2 regions of the Vibrio rarus genome follow, and region 1 is predicted to be linked to the other one. Evidence: riboswitches for the same ligand, from Rfam matches in the RefSeq annotation. Region 1 holds a riboswitch; the other holds the start of a gene.
The links. A riboswitch is a leader RNA that binds a small molecule or an ion and turns the genes downstream of it on or off. The one in region 1 is predicted to bind thiamine pyrophosphate.
Positions count from the first base shown of each region.

Region 1 (10,537 bases):
AAAAATGATGTTGAAGCTTTAGGCATGAAGAACTGCCATATTCGTGATGGCGTCGCTATGGTGAAATTCTTATCTTGGTTTGATGAGCAAAATTCACAAGGCCAGTTTTTAAATGAAGCTCAACTCTCCGATAAGTTAGAAAGTTTCCGACGTGAAGATACCTCCCTTGCGGATCTCAGCTTCGATACTATCTCTGCCGCTGCGCATAATGCGGCTATGTGTCATTACAATCACAACAACGAACCTACACCGGGTACCGTTTCTATCAACTCTATGTACTTAGTCGATTCCGGCGGCCAATATCCAGATGGCACAACGGACATCACTCGTACTATCGCCATTGGTCACCCCACTGAGGAAATGAAAAAGCAATTTACTCTTGTGCTAAAAGGACACATCGGCCTAGCTCAAGCTCGCTTCCCTAAAGGTACCTGTGGTAATCAGCTTGATATTCTTGCCCGTCAGCATTTATGGAGTAATGGTTTCGATTACGATCATGGCACAGGTCATGGCGTAGGCCATTTTTTAAGTGTCCATGAAGGACCTCAATACATTGCCAAGTCTTATTGCAGCACAGCATTAGAAGCGGGCATGGTTATCTCAAACGAGCCGGGTTACTACCGAACCGACGAGTTTGGTATTCGCATCGAAAACCTAGAGATTGTGGTGGAAATTGAAACTGAAGGTGATTTTTCGGTTCTTGGATTTGAGTCTCTAACTCGTTGTCCAATTGATAAGCGTAATATTGAATTATCGCTATTATCTAATCAAGAAATTGAATGGCTTAATACCTATCATCAAAAAGTATGGGACGATCTTGCCCCATTGGTGGATGGCGAAACTAAGCAATGGTTACAACAAGCCACAAGCGCAATTTAAACTATAACTGTGTACCCATCTAGTAAAAAGGCCCTCAACATTTGTTGAGGGCCTTTTACGTTTCACGTGAAACACTAACCTGAGTATATGGAAGTCCAATCGCGCCATACCGGTTCTAACCCACGCTGACGAATTGCCGCTTCTACCTCTAAAGCGGAACGCTCATCGGAGATTTCAAACTGTTCAAGTTCTTCTACTTCATTTGCGTAACCACCTGGTTGGGTCTTAGAGGCAGCGGATACGGTAGTGATCCCCAAAGGTAAAATGTTATCTCGGAATGAGGCTGATTCTCTAGTGGATAATGAAATATCCACATGTTGATTGAATAAGCGATACGCGCAAATTAATTGCACCATTTGTTTATCATTAAGCACTGACTTAGGCTGAACCCCACCCTCACAAGGTCTAAGCCTTGGTAAAGAAATACTATAGCGAGACTTCCAATACGTTCTCTCTAAGTAATCCAAATGGGTCGCCACAAAGAAGCTATCCACACGCCAATTATCCAAACCAATAAGCGCGCCAATGCCAATCTTATCTACCCCAGCTCTCGCTAAACGATCGGGGGTATCAAGGCGATAATAGAAGTCTTTTTTCGATCCTTTTAAATGATGCTCAGCGTATGTGGATGGGTTATAAGTCTCTTGATAAACCATGACCGCATCCATGCCTAAGGTTTTCAGTTCCACGTATTGCTGCTCTTCTAAAGGCTGAACTTCCATCGCTAAATAATTAAACTGCTTCTTAATTTGTGGCAGAACTTGTCGAAAATAGTCCATACCCACTTTTCTTTGATGCTCCCCCGTTACCAGCAGTACGCTATCAAACTTCATGGCTTTGAGTGCATTAATCTCTAAATCAATTTCATCAGCATTTAATATCTTGCGCTTAATACGATTGTTCATGGAAAAACCACAATAAGTGCAGTCATTAGCACACAGGTTAGAGAGATACAAAGGTACATATAATCCAACAGTGGCACCAAATCGTTGTCTAGTTTTCTGATAAGACAGTTGCGCCATCGTTTCTAAATAGGCTTCAGCGGCCGGAGAAATTAAAGCTTTAAAGTCTTCAAGATCTAAATGGGTTTTACCTAATGCTCGCTCTACGTCCATGGCCGTCTTAGACATAATAGATAAGTAACTATCACTCCAATCAGTAGATTTGAATACATCGACAAAACTCATAACTTAGCCTCATAGTTTGAGTCTAAAAATGCGGTCATTGGGCTAGAAGCTATCGCCTTAGTTTGCTGTGCACCTAGGCCAGATTTGTAAGCCATTCTGCCCGCCTCTACCGCCAATTTAAACGCACGACCAACTGCAATAGGATCCCCTGCTGTGGCCATAGCGGTATTGACCAATACAGCATCAGCACCCATTTCCATAGCTAAAGCCGCATGGGAAGGCGCCCCAATACCCGCATCCACAATGACAGGTACATTTGCTTGCTCAATAATAATCTGCAAAAAATCTAACGACACTAAACCTTTATTAGTACCAATAGGAGCACCTAACGGCATGACGGCAGCACAACCTACTTCCTCTAAACGCTTACACAAAACGGGATCGGCATGACAATATGGAAGCACAATAAATCCATCTTTCACCAGTTGTTCGGCGGCCTTTAACGTCTCGATAGGATCGGGCATTAAATATTTCGGATCCGGGTGTATCTCAAGTTTCAGCCAATTTGTATTCAAGGCCTCCCTTGCTAAATGAGCGGCAAAAATTGCATCTTGCGCTGTTTTAGCTCCCGAAGTATTAGGTAACAAATTTACACCTAACTCATTTAAAGAGCTTAAGATATCGTCTTGCTTATCAAATACATCCACGCGCTTAAGCGCCATAGTCACCAATTCAGACTCTGACGCTGCAATCGACGAGGCCATCAGTTGGTTATTGGCATACTTACCCGTCCCCGTGAACAATCTTGAATTAAATGTTTTATCTGCAATTTTCAACATAATTAGCCTCCTGCTATAGCGCGAAATACAGAAAGGGTGTCACCTTTTTGCATTTGAATAGTGTTCCACTTTGATTTTGCAATCACTTTATTATTTAGTGCAATGGCACATCCCTGTGAGGGTAAACCCTGACTTTCTAATACATCGACTATGGAGCTACTGGCTTTCACCATGGCCTGTTTGTCGTTAATGATTACTGATATATCCGTCATGATTTACTTCCCTTTTTGCAAATATTGCACGCATCATCTTTGGCAATATCAAACTTATGTTGTGTTAATGTGCGCCCATCAAAAACCATTAATTGACCCGCTTGAATCATTTCTGGTTTCACCAATGCCTGTATGGCATACATGGATTGGAGGCTAGCGATCATATTGACATTCGGCCCCATTACTCCAGATTCACTGCATTTACCCCCTTCACTGTCCTCTGTAAAAGGGTATAAGCAATGGTAGCAAGGACCATTATCTTGGTAGTCGAAATACACCAATTGCCCATCCCAGCCAATTGCTGCTCCAGACACTAGTGGGGTTTTCTTTGCTAGACAGGCTTTATTGATCTGCTGGCGAGTGGCAAAGTTATCAGTACAGTCAACCACTAAGTCGGCCATGCTTGCCTCAAGCATTAAGCTATCGAATTTCATTCGGCGATTAACACTGCGCACACTCACCATAGAATTTAACTGGCGAACGTGTTTAGCTAGAGCTTCACTTTTGGGCTGCCCAAGATCGCTCTCTCGATAACTAAGCTGACGATGTAGGTTACTTTCCTCTAATACGTCATCATCGCACAGCACCAGTTTGCCCACCCCAGCACCGGCAAGTTGCATGGCCACAGCACAACCCAGGCCACCACAACCAATGATTAATACACTGGATTCTATTAAGGACTTTTGCCCCACCTCTGCAATTTCTGGCAGCATTATTTGTCGCTGATAACGAATAAACTCTTTATCGGTTAACATCAATAGCCTCATGCTTTTCGGCATTGAACAAGTTTTGAAACTGCTGCACTACCTCGGCCTTATTTGTGGCTAACGTCACCGCCCTAACCACTGCAACGCTCGTTACTCCAGTTTTTATTACCTGTGGAGCACGAGACATATCTATCCCACCAATGGCCACGCTAGGTAATGTAAACCCTCGCTGCTTGCCTATGGATGCAATTAACTTTTGATACAAGTTAAGCTTGATAAGACCCTGAGGAGAAGACGGCATATCTTTAGTAGTGGTGGGGAATATATGCCCAAGAGCTAAATAAGATGGCTTGTATTGCAGAGCATTAATGATCTCGAAATAGCCATGAGTTGATATACCTAAGCCAATATCACTACTCAATAAACTGCTATCTTCAATTGCGGCAAGATCTTCTTGACCAAGGTGAATGCATGATGCTTGATGTTCAATAGCCAGTTGCCAATAGTCATTAATAACTATATCCACCGCATATTGACGACCAAGCTCTATGGCACGTTTTACATCCTCTGCCACTTCAGAAGGAGATTTATCTTTTACCCTCAATTGCAGAATTTTAACCCCGCTAGTGATCAACTCTTCAACCAACTCAACCGTATCAACTACAGGGTATAAGCCAAAACACTGCGATGGTTTTCGTTCTATAACTTGAACTTGCTTATTGGATAATCGCGGAAAATAATTGATTTGGCTCGGCCACGTTTCACATGAAACATGTAAAGCACTTCGGGATAACAGCGCCGAGTCTTCAATAGTGAAGCCCAAAGAGATAGATGTAAGTAGCCAAGCCATATACGATTCATCCGACTGATTGTAATCAGAAGCCCTGTAATGCCACTCAAAAATGCGGCCATCAGAAAGCTGAACTACGTCCTTACCTTGTGATGATGAGAGGGTTATAGAGGCAAACAGGGCATTATCGTTATTGCTAATATCTATTTGAATATGACTGTGACCGTCTTGCTTTATTGAAAAGTAAAACCGCTGTTGCTGCATAGCCACTGAGAATTTGTCACTTTCGACAACCTCAGGAGTCACACCCGAAAAGCCTGCGAACTGCGCTTTTTCTCTAACACTTTTCATCGCACATGGAAAAGCTTGAATGGCAGTTGGGAATTGAATAAAACTATTGTGTGGGGATTCCATCGCCCTATCCTTCTGTAAAAAACACAGCTTGCCGGATAGATTGATGGTAGCGGTACTGAAAAAGACGATTCACTACCAAATAGGATTGACCACCTTGTTTCCTTCGCAGGTATTATCCTGTATCAGGTTCCACGGATTCCGTATTCACGGTCTCAGCATCTTGTGATAAACACTTCAGCACTCCGACAAGCAGGCCTATTATATAGAAACTACAAAAAGAACAAAGTAAACAAGCTTAATTTTTGAATACTAAATGAAAACCTATCATTGCAGCAGAAATACTGAAAATAACGTTGAGCATAATATTCAAGCCTGCTTTCCAATAATCACCTTGTTGGAACATCAGAACATTATCCATAGAGAAGGTAGAAAACGTCGTTAGGGCACCTAAAAAACCTAAGCCAATAATTTGGCGCCATGGGTCAACCGCAATAGCCTCATTTTCAAACAAAGCGATCAGTGTTCCCATAATGAATGAACCAGCAATATTGACGGTTAAAGTACCATATGGAAATCCCCTACCTAAAAGAATTATGCAAAGCTCTGATATTAAATAACGTGAGCAGGCACCAAAAGCGCCACCTATTGCAATAAAACCCAACGTTGCTAGCTGTCCCATTCCTATCTATCTCCTCAGAAAGTAGTTCACATTTAAAAAGTTACACCTGTCACTTATTGGTGATTATATGTGATGTTGATCAATAGCATAGCAAACATATGCATCCGATATAGTGCAAAAGTTTAGATTGCAGAAAATAGCAACAGTTTGCGGATAGGTAGAAAAATAGTGCATGGATGATAATTTGCGTAACCATCTTGTTGGCTAGAGTGCGGATTTACTTCGGCGATAACGTCGATAAAACTGGCGTTGACAATTGGGTTTGAAGTGCTGACTTTAGTAACTAAATCTCGACTACAGCCTACCCTACTAGCGATAGAATCTGCACATCAGAATTACCAAAAAGCCCGTCATATTAACGGAACCCACTGACTAGTGATCACTGTTCTTTAAAACTGAAAGCTATATTGATCAAAGAACCTAGTGCGCCCCTCTTTTGCCCCCTACAGCAAGACTATTAAGCTTGATATTTCATACCAAGCGCAATCATGGATATTCCGACACTTACTGGATTAATTACAGATGTAGACACTTTTTAAAGTGCATATTTCGGAGCATTCCGATCAGTCATTTCCCCGCTGATCGCAATCACCGAAATACGCATTTATACCATTCTGCTTAATTAGTTGGTCAGATTAATCCACTGTCTTGTGCACATGTTTGTAACTCGTTCTGGTAGGGCTAAGAAGTCATTCCATGCCTTACTTACGCAATCTACGATGTCATTGAAACCAGTAAATGTTTTATTCGCCAAGTGATGCTGCCTCATCCAACTCCACACTTGCTCTATAGGGTTCAACTCTGGTGCATATGGTGGAATTTTGAGAATCGAAACATTCTCTAAATTGTCTGCTAACTCTTCCGTGTGCCACCCTGCACCATCCATAACCACTAACGCGTGCCTGCCAGATAACGTTGCTTTCGAGACTTGCTCTAGATGCAATTGCATGACTTCTTTATTGGCACACGGAACAACGAGAGCTTCACCAATCCCTCGACTAGGGCATACGGAACCAAATAGGTAACTGTATTCAAATTGTTTTTGCTGGATGGCTTCTGGCCTTGTTCCTTTCGTCGCCCATAATTTGGTCGTTGTGTTCTGTTGACCAAATCGAGCTTCGTCTTGAAACCAAACATCGACAGTATTCAAAGCAACATGGCCGGGGATCTTAAAGATCGTTTCGATTTGGAATTTTTTTAAAATCTTCTTGGGTTTGCTTGGATTGCTTAGGATGCTTTGAGCGTGAGGTTATCCATGAAAAGCCGAGCTTTTTCAGTAGTACATAGACGGAATCAAGGTGATACGTTTTGCCAAAATGATCTTCGATATAACTACGGACATCCATGCCAGTCAGGCGACCACCTGATGGTTTGACGGAATTTTCATTAATAAATATGGATAACTGCTGCTTTTGCGCAGATGAAAGATAAGAACGTCGACCTGTTCTAGGTTTATCTTTTAGACCTTCAAATCCTTGCTCAAGAAAAGTGGCGACCCACTTATTAACACTTGTTCGGCTCACTTTAAGAAACTTGGCAGTTTGTGTTCGTGAGTGACCATCTTGTATGTGAGAAAGTGCAAGTAAACGCATCTTCATTTGATTCGACTTTTGTTTACGGGCAAGTGATTTAAAGTCAGTATTTCTTAAGTCATTCATATCGGTTAAGTGAGCTATATTCGAATGATATAATTAGATCATATTTTTAGGCAGAATGGTATTAAAGCTAGGATACGAAAAAGGATTGAGGCATCGACTCTTTAACTGTTTGTATTTACCTTACTCAGGCGCAACGTCATAGCAAGGAGCAGTAGTGAGATATGTGCTATATCGACTTTTTGTTTAAAGTCGCTGAGATCATCTTCTAGGCGCTATCAAACGTGTCTTTGGTACATGTTGCCATCATTTTTACCGCAGAGTAAATCACTGATCAGTCTAGCTTGTTAAAACACTTGATAGCCGCATTGAAGTTCACGATTGTAGAATAAAATATTCGCCTTATTATCGTGTATTTTTCTTATGCTCCGCTTTGTGAGCAAACTAAAGAAAAAACTAAGCGAATGAAATATTTTGGGGTACCGATTCAAGTGTACAACAGCGAATTGAGATATTTATAAAGATACAATTGACTCACCTCATTGGATTTGAAGTGATTTATTAGTTTATAAACAAAAAAAGCCCCTGATAAATCAGGGGCTTAAATGTGGCGGAGAGATAGGGATTTGAACCCTAGAACCGCTATTAACGGTTGCCGGTTTTCAAGACCGGTGCTTTCGACCACTCAGCCATCTCTCCACAAATTGTTACTAGTTAAGGTCTTACGATTGCCTTATCCAGTTTTTGTCTTTAGATATAAAATCTAAAAACTTAATTAAAGCCTGGCGATGTCCTACTCTCACATGGGGAAGCCCCACACTACCATCGGCGCTATTGTGTTTCACTTCTGAGTTCGGCATGGAATCAGGTGGGTCCACAACGCTATGGTCGCCAAGCAAATCTGTTATATCCGCTTGCTCTAATGCATAATTTCGGCGTTACCTTGCTCGTTTGTTCAGTCATTTACATCAGTAAATTCCTTCTCAAGCCTCACAAGCTGCCTTGAACTTAAGCATTAGCGCTACGCTAAGCAGATATTTAAAATTCGGAAAACTGTTATTTAAAAGTTCGTATACACATTCAATCTGTTCTTTCTTTGAGTCCATCAAAACCCCTTGGGTGTTGTATGGTTAAGCCTCACGGGCAATTAGTACAGGTTAGCTCAATGCCTCGCAGCACTTACACACCCTGCCTATCAACGTTCTAGTCTCGAACAACCCTTTAGGACACTTAAAGTGCCAGGGAAGACTCATCTCAGGGCTCGCTTCGCGCTTAGATGCTTTCAGCGCTTATCGATTCCGAACTTAGCTACCGGGCAATGCCATTGGCATGACAACCCGAACACCAGAGGTTCGTCCACTCCGGTCCTCTCGTACTAGGAGCAGCCCCCTTCAATCTTCCAACGCCCACGGCAGATAGGGACCGAACTGTCTCACGACGTTCTAAACCCAGCTCGCGTACCACTTTAAATGGCGAACAGCCATACCCTTGGGACCGACTTCAGCCCCAGGATGTGATGAGCCGACATCGAGGTGCCAAACACCGCCGTCGATATGAACTCTTGGGCGGTATCAGCCTGTTATCCCCGGAGTACCTTTTATCCGTTGAGCGATGGCCCTTCCATTCAGAACCACCGGATCACTATGACCTGCTTTCGCACCTGCTCGAATTGTCATTCTCGCAGTCAAGCGGGCTTATGCCATTGCACTAACCACACGATGTCCAACCGTGTTTAGCCCACCTTCGTGCTCCTCCGTTACTCTTTGGGAGGAGACCGCCCCAGTCAAACTACCCACCAGGCACTGTCCTCAACCCCGATTAGGGGTCTAAGTTAGAACATCAACACTACAAGGGTGGTATTTCAAGATTGCCTCCACCCCATCTAGCGACGAGGTTTCAAAGGCTCCCACCTATCCTACACATGTAGGGTCAATGTTCAGTGCCAAGCTGTAGTAAAGGTTCACGGGGTCTTTCCGTCTAGCCGCGGGTACACTGCATCTTCACAGCGATTTCAATTTCACTGAGTCTCGGGTGGAGACAGCGTGGCCATCATTACGCCATTCGTGCAGGTCGGAACTTACCCGACAAGGAATTTCGCTACCTTAGGACCGTTATAGTTACGGCCGCCGTTTACCGGGGCTTCGATCAAGAGCTTCGACCTAAGTCTAACCCCATCAATTAACCTTCCGGCACCGGGCAGGCGTCACACCGTATACGTCATCTTACGATTTTGCACAGTGCTGTGTTTTTAATAAACAGTTGCAGCCACCTGGTATCTGCGACTCCTAGTAGCTCCATCCGCAAGGGACTTCACCGCCAAGAGCGTACCTTCTCCCGAAGTTACGGTACCATTTTGCCTAGTTCCTTCACCCGAGTTCTCTCAAGCGCCTTGGTATTCTCTACCCGACCACCTGTGTCGGTTTGGAGTACGATTCCTTATAATCTGAAGCTTAGAGGCTTTTCCTGGAAGTATGGCATCAATGACTTCATCGCACGTAGCGACTCGACATCGTATCTCAGCGTTAACAGTGGTCCGGATTTACCTAAACCACCCGCCTACTTACTTGAACCTGGACAACCATCGCCAGGCCCACCTAGCCTTCTCCGTCCCCCCATCGCAATTATAAGAAGTACGGGAATATTAACCCGTTTCCCATCGACTACGCCTTTCGGCCTCGCCTTAGGGGTCGACTTACCCTGCCCCGATTAACGTTGGACAGGAACCCTTGGTCTTCCGGCGAGGGAGTTTTTCACTCCCTTTATCGTTACTCATGTCAGCATTCGCACTTCTGATACGTCCAGCAGCCCTTACAGACCACCTTCAACCGCTTACAGAACGCTCCCCTACCCCGCATACAAAGTATGCAGCCGCAGCTTCGGTGTATAGCTTAGCCCCGTTACATCTTCCGCGCAGGCCGACTCGACCAGTGAGCTATTACGCTTTCTTTAAATGATGGCTGCTTCTAAGCCAACATCCTGGCTGTCTAAGCCTTCCCACATCGTTTCCCACTTAGCTATACTTTGGGACCTTAGCTGGCGGTCTGGGTTGTTTCCCTCTCCACGACGGACGTTAGCACCCGCCGTGTGTCTCCCGGATAGTACTCAATGGTATTCGGAGTTTGCAAAGGGTTGGTAAGTCGGGATGACCCCCTAGCCTTAACAGTGCTCTACCCCCATTGGTATTCGTCCGAGGCGCTACCTAAATAGCTTTCGGGGAGAACCAGCTATCTCCAGGTTTGATTGGCCTTTCACCCCTAGCCACAAGTCATCCGCTAATTTTTCAACATTAGTCGGTTCGGTCCTCCAGTTGATGTTACTCAACCTTCAACCTGCCCATGGCTAGATCACCTGGTTT
Region 1 is NZ_AP024900.1:2,777,135-2,787,671, forward strand. It holds gene OCU56_RS12685 (aminopeptidase P family protein) at 1-879, shown strand, start outside; gene thiH (2-iminoacetate synthase ThiH) at 954-2,066, opposite strand; gene OCU56_RS12695 (thiazole synthase) at 2,063-2,845, opposite strand; gene thiS (sulfur carrier protein ThiS) at 2,848-3,057, opposite strand; gene OCU56_RS12705 (HesA/MoeB/ThiF family protein) at 3,054-3,812, opposite strand; gene thiE (thiamine phosphate synthase) at 3,799-4,968, opposite strand; TPP riboswitch at 5,050-5,163, opposite strand; gene crcB (fluoride efflux transporter CrcB) at 5,204-5,587, opposite strand; one part of gene OCU56_RS12720 (IS630 family transposase) at 6,210-6,785, opposite strand; one part of gene OCU56_RS12720 (IS630 family transposase) at 6,787-7,245, opposite strand; tRNA gene OCU56_RS12725 (tRNA-Ser) at 7,791-7,881, opposite strand; rRNA gene rrf (5S ribosomal RNA) at 7,963-8,078, opposite strand; rRNA gene OCU56_RS12735 (23S ribosomal RNA) at 8,309-10,537, opposite strand, start outside.

Region 2 (10,537 bases), on a different replicon from region 1:
CACCAGAAATCACCACATTGGCGCCGTATTGCTCTACGCAAAATTTTGCCGCATGTAACGCCGAATCACTGCTATCAAGGGCATCGACCCCCTTTGACTGAGCGTGATCTCCAGCAAGGGCAATAATCTCTGAGGCATTACCACGAATGATCAGCTTATCGGCCTGCTCTGCTATTTGTCGAGAAACCTCAGTACGTAACACACTTGCGCCGCAGCCAACAGGATCAAGGATGACCATTTTTCCATTAATATTGGCTTGTTCAACGGCAAATAACATACGCGTGATCCATACGCTATCTAAGGTACCAATATTCACCACTAAACTGCCAGCAAAGCCCATCATCTCTGACATTTCTTGAGCGGAGTGCGCCATAATCGGTGATGCGCCAATAGACAACAGTGCATTAGCAGTATTGTTCATCACCACATAGTTAGTGACATTCACAACGAGTGGCTTGTTGTCACGCAGCATTTGTAAACTGGCAACGATTTGCTTCTTATCCATCATGTATTTTAAATCCCTTATTCCTATTTTACCGCGTTATAGCCCTGCTCCCAAAACGCAATTTCCATGCGGGTTGCCGTTCTAAACACCTCAATTAATTCTTTAGCGCGCTCGCTTTGGTCCGGAATATCCGCAATAAGCTGATCAAGATTGTCAATGCACGCCACAACACTTTGTTGAAACTCTTCACTAGCGTACATTTCCAACCAACTCTGATAAGGATTGCCATGCAATACTGTCGTTTCGCGCTGGGCCAGGTTGTCACCAATCACGCCATAACCAATGGCGCATGGCGCAAGAGCAACGTAAAGATCAACTAAATCCCCTGCACTCCCGGTATCTAATACATAGCGAGTGTAGGCAACCGTACCAAAATCTTCGGTTTCCGCTTCCATCTCTTGCTCACTGACACCCCACTTTTGACAAAACTCAATGTGATGACCAATTTCACAGTCCAGCAGGTTATGAAGGCTCGGCAGTGCATGGCGCATTTGAGCAAGGTTTTTTGCTTTATAAATAGCCAATGCGTAGGCGCGGGAGTATTGCTTTAAGAATAAAAAATCTTGTTTTAAATAATGTAAAAACACGTCATGTTGCAGTGTGCCATTGGCCAACTGGTGCACAAAATCATGTTCAATATACGCTTGCCACTCTTGCTGACATGCTTGAATAAGTTGCTGAGTATTCATTAAATCACCTTAAAATGTTGGCAAGTATTTAGCGCTATTCGGTACGCTAGAGATAATTTTATTGTTAAACATAAACTGGGCGTAATTATCGTAACGCTGACGATCAACCGCCGCTGGTCGTAAGGCAAATCGAGTCAACGTATCTTGCCAAGCACGATGGTTTAATTCGTTATTAAGTGTGTCTGGGTTGTAAGCGACAAACTCTTTCCACGCTTTCTCTGGATGGTTAACTATGTATTGCGTTGCAAGCTCAATGGCCGCGTTAAAACGCTTTAATGCATCGGCATTATAGCTATTCGCATTAGCGACAAACACAAGCTCATCATAAGCGGGAACGCCGTGCTCTTCTGGGAAGAATGCTTTAGCTTTAAAGCCTTCTAAAGCCAGTTGGTTACTTTCAAAATTGCGCAGTCCGCCCCATATCGCATCCACTTTGCCAGACGCTACCGATGACGATAACGCCCAGCCAACGTTGATAATTTCCACATCAGAGAACTGCAACCCCGCCGAGCGCAACATGGTGCCTACCGTCGCTTCTTCATTGCCAGCAATGGCAATACCGACTTTTTTCCCTTTAAGATCTTTTAATGAATTGATCTTGCCATTATCAATCACCATTAAGGTATTCAGTGGCGTAGAAATTAAGGTACCGCTGCGAATTAACGGCAAACCTGCGGCCACATCTATAGTTAAAGTGGGTTGATAGGAGACCGCCAAATCAATTTTATTGGCCGCCACTAATTTTGCGGGCACGCTAGGATCGGCCGGCTCTTGGATATTCACTTTTAGACCTTGCGCTTTAAATAACCCGTGCTGCTGGGCAATCACAATAGGCCCATGATTTGGATTAACAAACCAATCGAGCATTAAGGTCAATTCTGTTTGCTTAGCTTGTGAAAGTGGGCTAAAAAGCAAAAGGGTACTAGCTAGTACGGCAAACAGCTTTGCAGTAAACAACTTTGATGTAAATCGTTTCATAAGGCTTCCTTGTTCCTAAAATAATAGTTAAAAATCAATTAAATAGGTGTTGCTATTGGGGATGGTAGAAATAATTTTCAAATCGTACATAAACTGGCTGTAATCCTCATAACGTTGCTTATTTACCGCTGATGGTCGCAATGCAAATCGGCTTAATGTATCTAGCCATGCTCTATGATTAAGCTCGTTATTTAATGTATCTGGGTTATAGGTAATGAACTCTTTCCAAGCTTTTTCTGGGTGATTGACAATGTATTGTGTGGCCAGTTCTAGCGCTTTGTTAAAGCGTTGAATGGCCTCCTTATCGTAATGCTTAGCGTTTGCCACAAACATCAGTTCGTCGTAAGGAGGAATGCCGTGCTCTTCTGGGAAAAAGCTTTTTGATTTAAAACCTTCAAGCTCTAGTTGATGAGACTCAAAGTTACGCATTCCGCCCCAAATGGCATCCACTCGCCCGGAGGCTAATGATGATGAAAGCGCCCACCCTACGTTAACAATTTTTATATCGGAATCGTCTATATGTTCATGACCAAGCATTCGGCCAATAATGGCTTCATCACTCCCCGATACCGATACACCTACGGTTTTTCCTTTCAAATCAGATAAGGTGTTGATCTTGCCGTTATCTAATACGGTTAAGGTGTTTAATGGCGTCGCCAGCAGCGTACCGCTCCATACCAAAGGTAAACCTGAGGCCACATCAATCAAAAAAGAGGGCTGATAGGATATGGCTAAATCCACTTGATTGGCCGCGACCAGTTTGGATGGCACACTGGGATCGGCAGGCTCTTGAATAGTGACTTTTAGTCCTTGCGCCTTAAATAACCCGTGTTGCTTGGCAATGATAATAGGCCCATGGTTTGGGTTAACAAACCAATCAAGCATTAACGTTAACTCTTTATCTTTGGCAAAGCTTGCTGAGCTAAACAGGAGGGAACTCAACATTACGGCCGTCGCCGCTATCCAAGCTGTCCGTTTCTTTTTATATAAACGCATGTCTCTTCCTTAATGACATAAAAAATGGCCGTTAATCAAACTGCCATGGGACAAATTTATTGAGTAACTTATCGGTGATGAAATACAAGGTAACCGAGATAAGAGCCAGAATAAATAACGCGGCAAACATCTCATCGATCATCATTCGCGCATTGGCTTGTAGCATTAAATAGCCTAAACCGGCACTAGAGCCTACCCACTCCCCCACGACGGCGCCAATGGGTGCCACCACTACCGCGACACGAATCCCCGAAGCTAATGCCGGCATAGCTGCCGGTAATCTTACTTGGGTGAGTTGCTGCCAGCGGGTTGCTCCCATGGTTTTGCTCAGATCAAGATAGCCCTTGGGGGTATTTCTCAAACCGTCATAACAACAGGTAGTCACAGGGAAAAAGATGATCAATGCCGCCATCACCACTTTTGAGGTAATGCCATAGCCAAACCAAAGCATCAAAATAGGTGCAATAGCAAAAACAGGAATGGCTTGAGAAGCGATTAAAATGGGTAGTAACCAGCGGCGTAACGGCTCAAATAACAACATTTGCAGGGCAAACATCAGCCCCATGCTCAAACCAAGTAATAACCCTAAGACAATCTCTTGTGAGGTGACTATTGTGTGTTGGAGCAGGACATCGCTACGACTGCCAAGACGTGCAAATACCGAGATGGGCTCAGGCAAAATAAAGCTGGGTAAATCAAACACTGTTACGGCCCCTTGCCATACCCCTAGCACAACCAAACAAGAGATGAGCAACCGAATTACATGGGAGCCATTGGCCTTCATGCGGGCGGTAAATCCTTGTTGAGCCAGCACTTGATTAGTCATCTCGGCCTCCTAACTGCTCAATAATCTGCTGTTGAAGGGAAGCCATTTGCGCGTCAATCAGTCGCGGCGTAGCCCCCTGTGGAATGGGCACAGATTCAATGCCAATGGGCGTGTCTTGCATAAGATAAATATGGTCACTTAATCGAAGGGCTTCTTGAGGATCGTGGGTGATCAGTACCACGGTTTTATTTTCCAGCATTTTACACGCCAAATCTTGCAAGCGATAACGGGTCACCGCATCTAAAGCGGAAAACGGTTCGTCCATTAATACCACCGGCTTATCTTGCATCAAGGTGCGCGCCAGTGCCACTCTTTGCCTCATACCACCAGATAGCTGCCTAGGAGAAGCACTCTCTTGCCCTGCTAAGCCCAGTTGTTCAAGCAATGTCATCCCTTGCTCTCGGCGCTCTGCCAATTGTGGCCTACTCAGTTTTTTGTCACTGAATCGGTCACTAAAACAGACGTTATCGAGCACACTAAGCCATGGCATCAACAAATCTTGCTGGGCCATATAGGCAATAGAATCGGACAGTTGTTGTGGGAAACTGCTGTGGATCTGCCCTTGCCACTGTATGTCTTCTGGCAAAAGTCCTGCCAGCAAACGCAATAAGCTGGTTTTTCCACAGCCACTTTTACCAAGTACCGTGCTCCAACTTCCTTTGGCAAAACACAGATTCAGTTGTTTAAACAAAGGAGAAGTGGCATCCGAAAACTGTAAATAGCCGCTCTCAATAACGATGCCCTGAAACGATTTAGCACTCATCTGTTCAGGCAACCCTGTGTGAGACTCTCGCTGTTGCGATGGTAACATGGCCAATTTACTTACCGTTTAAAGCGTAAAAATGATGCACAGGACCATGACCATGACCCACACCTAATTCATCAGCGTGAGCAATAGCATTAGAAATATACGCTTTGCCCAAAGTCACAGACTCACTTAACGACCCCGTTTGCGCCATAAATGAGGCAATGGCCGATGACAAAGTGCACCCTGTGCCGTGAGTATTTTGCGTATTCACGCGCGGCACCGTAAAGGTTTGCACATTGTCTGGGGTAATCAATAAGTCCGTGCTACTTGCTTCCCCCTCTAAATGGCCCCCTTTAAGAAGTACAGCTTGGCAATCTAATGCGCGTAAATCTTCTATCATGGCGTTCATTTGTGATTCTGTTGTGGGTAAGGCTTGACCAAGCAGGGTCGCCGCTTCAGGTAAGTTAGGAGTGATCACATCGGCCAAAGGGAGCAATTGCGTTTTAAGCGTTTCAATAGCGGATTGTTGCAGTAATAAATCACCACTGGTGGCGACCATTACAGGGTCTACAACCAAATAGCGAGGCTGATACTGCTTAAGCTTGTTAACGACAGCGTGAATGAGGGAGGCTTCTGCTAACATGCCCACTTTTACCGCAACCACATCAAGATCGCTAAATACCGCATCAAGTTGCTGCTCAATAAATTCAGCAGGAATGGGCAAAATGCCACTCACGCCTTGGGTGTTTTGCGCCGTTAAAGCAGTAATGACAGAGCAAGCATAGCTTCCAGTGGCTGAAATGGCCTTGATATCCGCTTGAATACCCGCACCACCACCGCTATCAGAGCCAGCAATAGTTAATACAATGGGAGTTTTTTTTGATTGTGACACAGACACTTCCTTTTCGCTCGACGAACGAAACCAATGCCTATCAGCCAACACAAGGAGGACATGTAGAGCGATTAGTTCCCTACGTCAGCACTAACTGAATCAGGTTCAACGGGTTCACTATTGTGATCTCAGCCTATTGGCTCCCCGACTAATACGATTGAGCGATACTAACAGAGTCAATATATTGTTGAAACTAAAAATCACCACCAAACAGAAATTACTGCTCGCATACACAAAAACTCACATTATTCACAGTAAAGGACCCATGTTAATGTTGCTTCATAGCGTCCAGCAGGTGCGCGACTTTTAGCCATGTTGACTCTTAATCTCACCTCCAGATACCCATCTTGGGTAAACGCTTGGGGACTGAGTTCGACCCCACGCTGCCAGTAATCGATATCTCCAGTAAAACGTTCGTCACCATCTACTTGGATTTGTAGCCAATGATTCGCTACCTCATTCGTCCCACTCATCATTTCAATTCTTTTCAGTCTCAGAAACACCCGCCGCCTGTGTTTATCCACGTTTAATTTGACCTGCGAGGCGCTACCATCAAAATGGGCACCAAAAACGATATCCCCTAAGTCTCTGATGGTTTCCAGATGACATTGGTTGTTTTTGTGCTTATTTACATCATGCTGATTGTGCTGCAACGCTCTCATATTTAATTCATGATGAGCGCTCACTGAAAACGTACCCATGAAAAATAACAAACAAACTAATAGATACTTCATTTAATTAACCATAACTCGAACCATGAAATCATTCACCGCTTTACTCGTAATGTTGGTACTGGTTAAGGTTTTATTACTCTGGGTTTGTACGCGGTACTGTGAGCTAATAATAATATCCTTATCATCATAGAAGTAATTAATCACAATATCGCAACTCACCACTTGTGGGTGATTATCCTCAACTAAGGTTCTGGTGTAATTTAATCGACTTGATATATCAATCAAATCTACTTTACTCCAATTAATCAACTCTGAATCTGAAATAGCATCAAATATACGTCGCTCATGATATTTTGCACCTTGATGGCAATACTTATCTAAATACTTTACCTGCTCAGTATCCATCCCCATTTGGGCATTATTTTGTTGTGGTTCTATATTTGAATTTGCTATCACTGACGTAGAAAAGCCTAACAGTATTAAATGAATCCAACGCAACATTAGCACCTCTAAAAAAGGCAGTTGACTAAAAATCAACTGCCAGATTGTTACTGAATTTTTGCAGCATCACCATGACAATGCAGTCGCCATGTCACTTCAACCGTATTTTGACCATCGGGTAGGTACTGAGAAGTACGCGCCCATACACTAACGGTTTCATCTTCCGCAAAACTTATCTGCACACGCTCTTTGTCCCAATCAGAAGCGGACTTCTCACTAGGATCAATACCCGCGCCATCAAGTTTAAAATACAACAGGTCATCATTAACTCCATTGGAGGTGTCCAGCTTATGAAACTCAAGATCAACGCTGGCATATTGGTTATTATTAATCATAAGATCCGCCGATGAACCATTGTCATAATTATCCCCTATAGCCAAAGTACCTTCATTTTGAGAAGACACACCGCACTCACCTTCTACCTCTACAGAAAATTTCGTGGTGGCATCACTGTGATCACCATTATCAGCCGCTATCGCCAGTGTGCTCAAAGGGATAGCGCAGCTTGCTGCTATGTAAAGCAGGTGTTTTTTGTTCAACATATAGTTACTCCGAAAATGTTGTATTGGTCTGTTTGGTTTTTAAGAGACGGTATTTCTCCGCCTGAATTTGCAGTAACTTGAGCTCATGCTCTGCCTCAGCTAACTCTTCCTCTCGACTGCGCTGACGTAATTCATATTCATACAAGCGAGTACAGTCGACCCTATCTTCTCCACCAAATTGAATGGTTACTGCGGCGTATATCCCTGCCTCATCCTGGTTTTGGTGATAATAGTTGTCGTAATAATTGTCACTGTCTTCATTGCCCTGTGCTCCATAGGTACCCACCTGAAAGGTTTTTCCGGTAGATACCGCCTGCTCGCACGAGGCCCCTGATTCGGTACGAATGCGATCGGTGCCCGACGGGTTCGATAAACTAGGAATAGGATTAGCCAATGCACTGCTACAAAGAAGGATGCCAGCCAACCCTATATAGTGTTTCATCACCATCACATTCTCCTAAATTTAAGGTGCGTACATACCTCATACTTATTAGCACTGCCAGTATCCATTAATGTACACACTTGCTTTTTTGTTGTTTGACTGGCTGGGGTATTCACCGAGATATCTAGCTTAATATCTTGATTAGCCTGTAATGTAATTTTATTAGGGAATTTTTTATCATCTATACTTAAATAAAAATCCGCTGTTTTATGATAACGATTAACTAAAATAAAACTCACATGGGCTTTATCTGAATACGTTTGAAAATCTGTTTCCTTCCATTTATGTACATTGGCCATAGCTGGCATGGCAATGCCAATACAACAAATAACAACAGCAGCAAAGCACTGTTTTTTCATGTTAACCCCCATTTGTTAAACAGAAATAATATGGTCAGGCAATTAATACGCATCACTTACATTAAAATAAAACGTTCCCCGTACATGGTATGCAAGGATTATCATTTCTAGTTTAAACATTAGTTATTACTATTAATTTTCATGGAGCTACTTTATTTTTTATCCGCGTAAATAAACAATGATTTACATAAATAGCTGATATTCATTTAGGTAATAGTGAGGTTTGCTACGCCGAAAAGCCATTGTCTGCTGTGCTGTAACGTGTTAGAACTCGTGCATCATTTTTCATACTCAATCCCTATGACTCAACACCACTCTTTTAAGCAATTGGTCCACTCACGACGTTCCGTGCGCAAATACGATCAAACCACAGATTTTAATCATGATATTATAAAGAACGCTTTGCATCTGACCCTGCTAAGCCCCAATAGCAGTAACATGCAATTATGGGAGTTTCATCGTGTCATTAATCAGCAGAAAAGAGAGCAGTTAGCCAGATTGTGTATGGGGCAAAACGCGGCCACTACCGCTAATGAGTTGGTTGTCTTCGTTACCACACCGGATAAATGGCAACAACGTGCTGCAATGAATGCGGCGCAAATCCGAGAAAATTTTGCTCACCGCAGCATTGATGGCATAGCCAAACGCGCCACAAAATATTATGAAAAACTCATTCCCTTCATCTACAGTAATGACCCTTGGGGGATCAAAGGGTGTATACGCAAACTATTGGTCACCTGTTTAGGACTAAAAAAGCCTATGTTTCGTGAAGTCACTAAACAAGATCTTAGGGTTTGCCTGCACAAAAGTACCTCACTCGCGGCTATGACATTTATGATGGCCATTCGCGATCAGGGTTACGACACTTGTCCAATGGAGGGTTTTGACTCTGTACGGAGTAAAAAACTGCTTGGTTTAGGTAAAAATGATGAAATCACTATGATAATCAGTGTCGGCAAGCGTACCGATGAGGGCATTTATGGAGAGCGTCATCGAGTACCCGCCACAGAAGTTATTTTTACACACTAAAAATTCCCGTGTATCAAACTTGATAAACTTATTGATTTTGTTGCATATTTGCCTATCTTTAACCTAATAAATAAAGATAGGCAAATGGATGAGAATTACAGATCTAAACTCACTGCACGTGTTCTTGACGTTAATGCAAACGCACTCAACGCAGCGGGCCGCCAAGAAGCTCGGACGCTCGCAATCCTATGTGTCTAAAGTGCTTGCCCAACTTCGCGATGAGTTGGACGACCCACTCTTTACGCGCAGTGCCGAAGGGCTCGCCCCAACCTCGTATGCGCTTAGCATTCAACCTAAATTACACACAGCCCTTGAACAACTCTCCCACTCTTTAGAGCCAGAACAATTTTCACCCAAAAATGTTGATCGCATTGTTTTACACATACTTGAGCCTATGTTGATTCGGTTTGGTAAACGTATTATTGAAAATATCCGACAACAAACCGATGCCATTATAGAAATGCGCAACTGGAATAAATTATCTGAAAGCATGATTTTAGATGAAGAAGTGGATATGGGGATTCATATATTAAGTGATAAACCGCAAACGTTATCGCAAAAGAAACTGTATAACGGCTGTGGCATTGTGATGGGCAATACACAAGGAGAATACATCAAGTACATTGCCTCCGGGGTGAACGATTATGAAAATAGATTTCAAAGGGCACTTCCTGATGTAGAGGCGACCCTTTTTGTCGATAACTATATGTTAATGAAAGAGTTAATGGATATTGCTTACACCATGCGTCATGAAGCGTATCAAGCGGACTCGGATATCCCTGACCTTGGTATTGATACCGCCACAGTACAAAAAGCATCGAAACGAAAATCGCCCAAAAACATTTGGCTTGTCAAGCTGATAGAAAAGTGTGTGTCTGAGGAATTAAAAGCCAACACCACGGCATAATGGGCAAAGCCCAATCAACAGACTGGGCTATGTCATGTTGGCAATAACGGAATTTACATTGCCGATAAATACGCTTTATACGCTTTTAAGCGAACGGTAGCCGCGCCAATAATATCCATAAACCCTAGCATTGAGTGAGGTTTATCAGCAGAAACCCAGCCCGACCCCGTTGAACCAATGGGGATGTTATATCCTTGCGGTTCATTAAATTCGATGACGATAGTTCGACCATGGTTATTGGTGTTATTTCCCACATGCTGCCTAACATGCTGGCTACCTTGGCGCACTTGAACTTGGGCCTCACCAGTACCTGTGGTGATGCTGTGTACGCGTCCTCTAAAAATTTCTCCTGGATAGGCATCCACATAAAACTCGGCAAACTGACCAATTTTAATCCCGCGATAACTTTGCTCTGGAATGCGCATTTCCACAAACTTCTTATCTGTGGC
Region 2 is NZ_AP024901.1:401,738-412,274, forward strand. It holds gene thiM (hydroxyethylthiazole kinase) at 1-505, opposite strand, end outside; gene tenA (thiaminase II) at 529-1,194, opposite strand; gene OCU56_RS14885 (ABC transporter substrate-binding protein) at 1,204-2,172, opposite strand; gene OCU56_RS14890 (ABC transporter substrate-binding protein) at 2,200-3,117, opposite strand; gene OCU56_RS14895 (ABC transporter permease) at 3,200-3,952, opposite strand; gene OCU56_RS14900 (ABC transporter ATP-binding protein) at 3,987-4,757, opposite strand; gene thiD (bifunctional hydroxymethylpyrimidine kinase/phosphomethylpyrimidine kinase) at 4,813-5,634, opposite strand; TPP riboswitch at 5,694-5,791, opposite strand; gene OCU56_RS14910 (hypothetical protein) at 5,880-6,368, opposite strand; gene OCU56_RS14915 (hypothetical protein) at 6,369-6,809, opposite strand; gene OCU56_RS14920 (hypothetical protein) at 6,857-7,351, opposite strand; gene OCU56_RS14925 (hypothetical protein) at 7,356-7,799, opposite strand; gene OCU56_RS14930 (hypothetical protein) at 7,799-8,152, opposite strand; gene OCU56_RS14935 (nitroreductase family protein) at 8,453-9,181, shown strand; gene OCU56_RS14940 (LysR family transcriptional regulator) at 9,270-10,088, shown strand; gene OCU56_RS14945 (HlyD family secretion protein) at 10,142-10,537, opposite strand, start outside.
Region 2: it holds a riboswitch for thiamine pyrophosphate, as region 1 does, so the genes downstream of both, thiD (bifunctional hydroxymethylpyrimidine kinase/phosphomethylpyrimidine kinase) here and thiE (thiamine phosphate synthase) in region 1, are expected to answer to the same signal.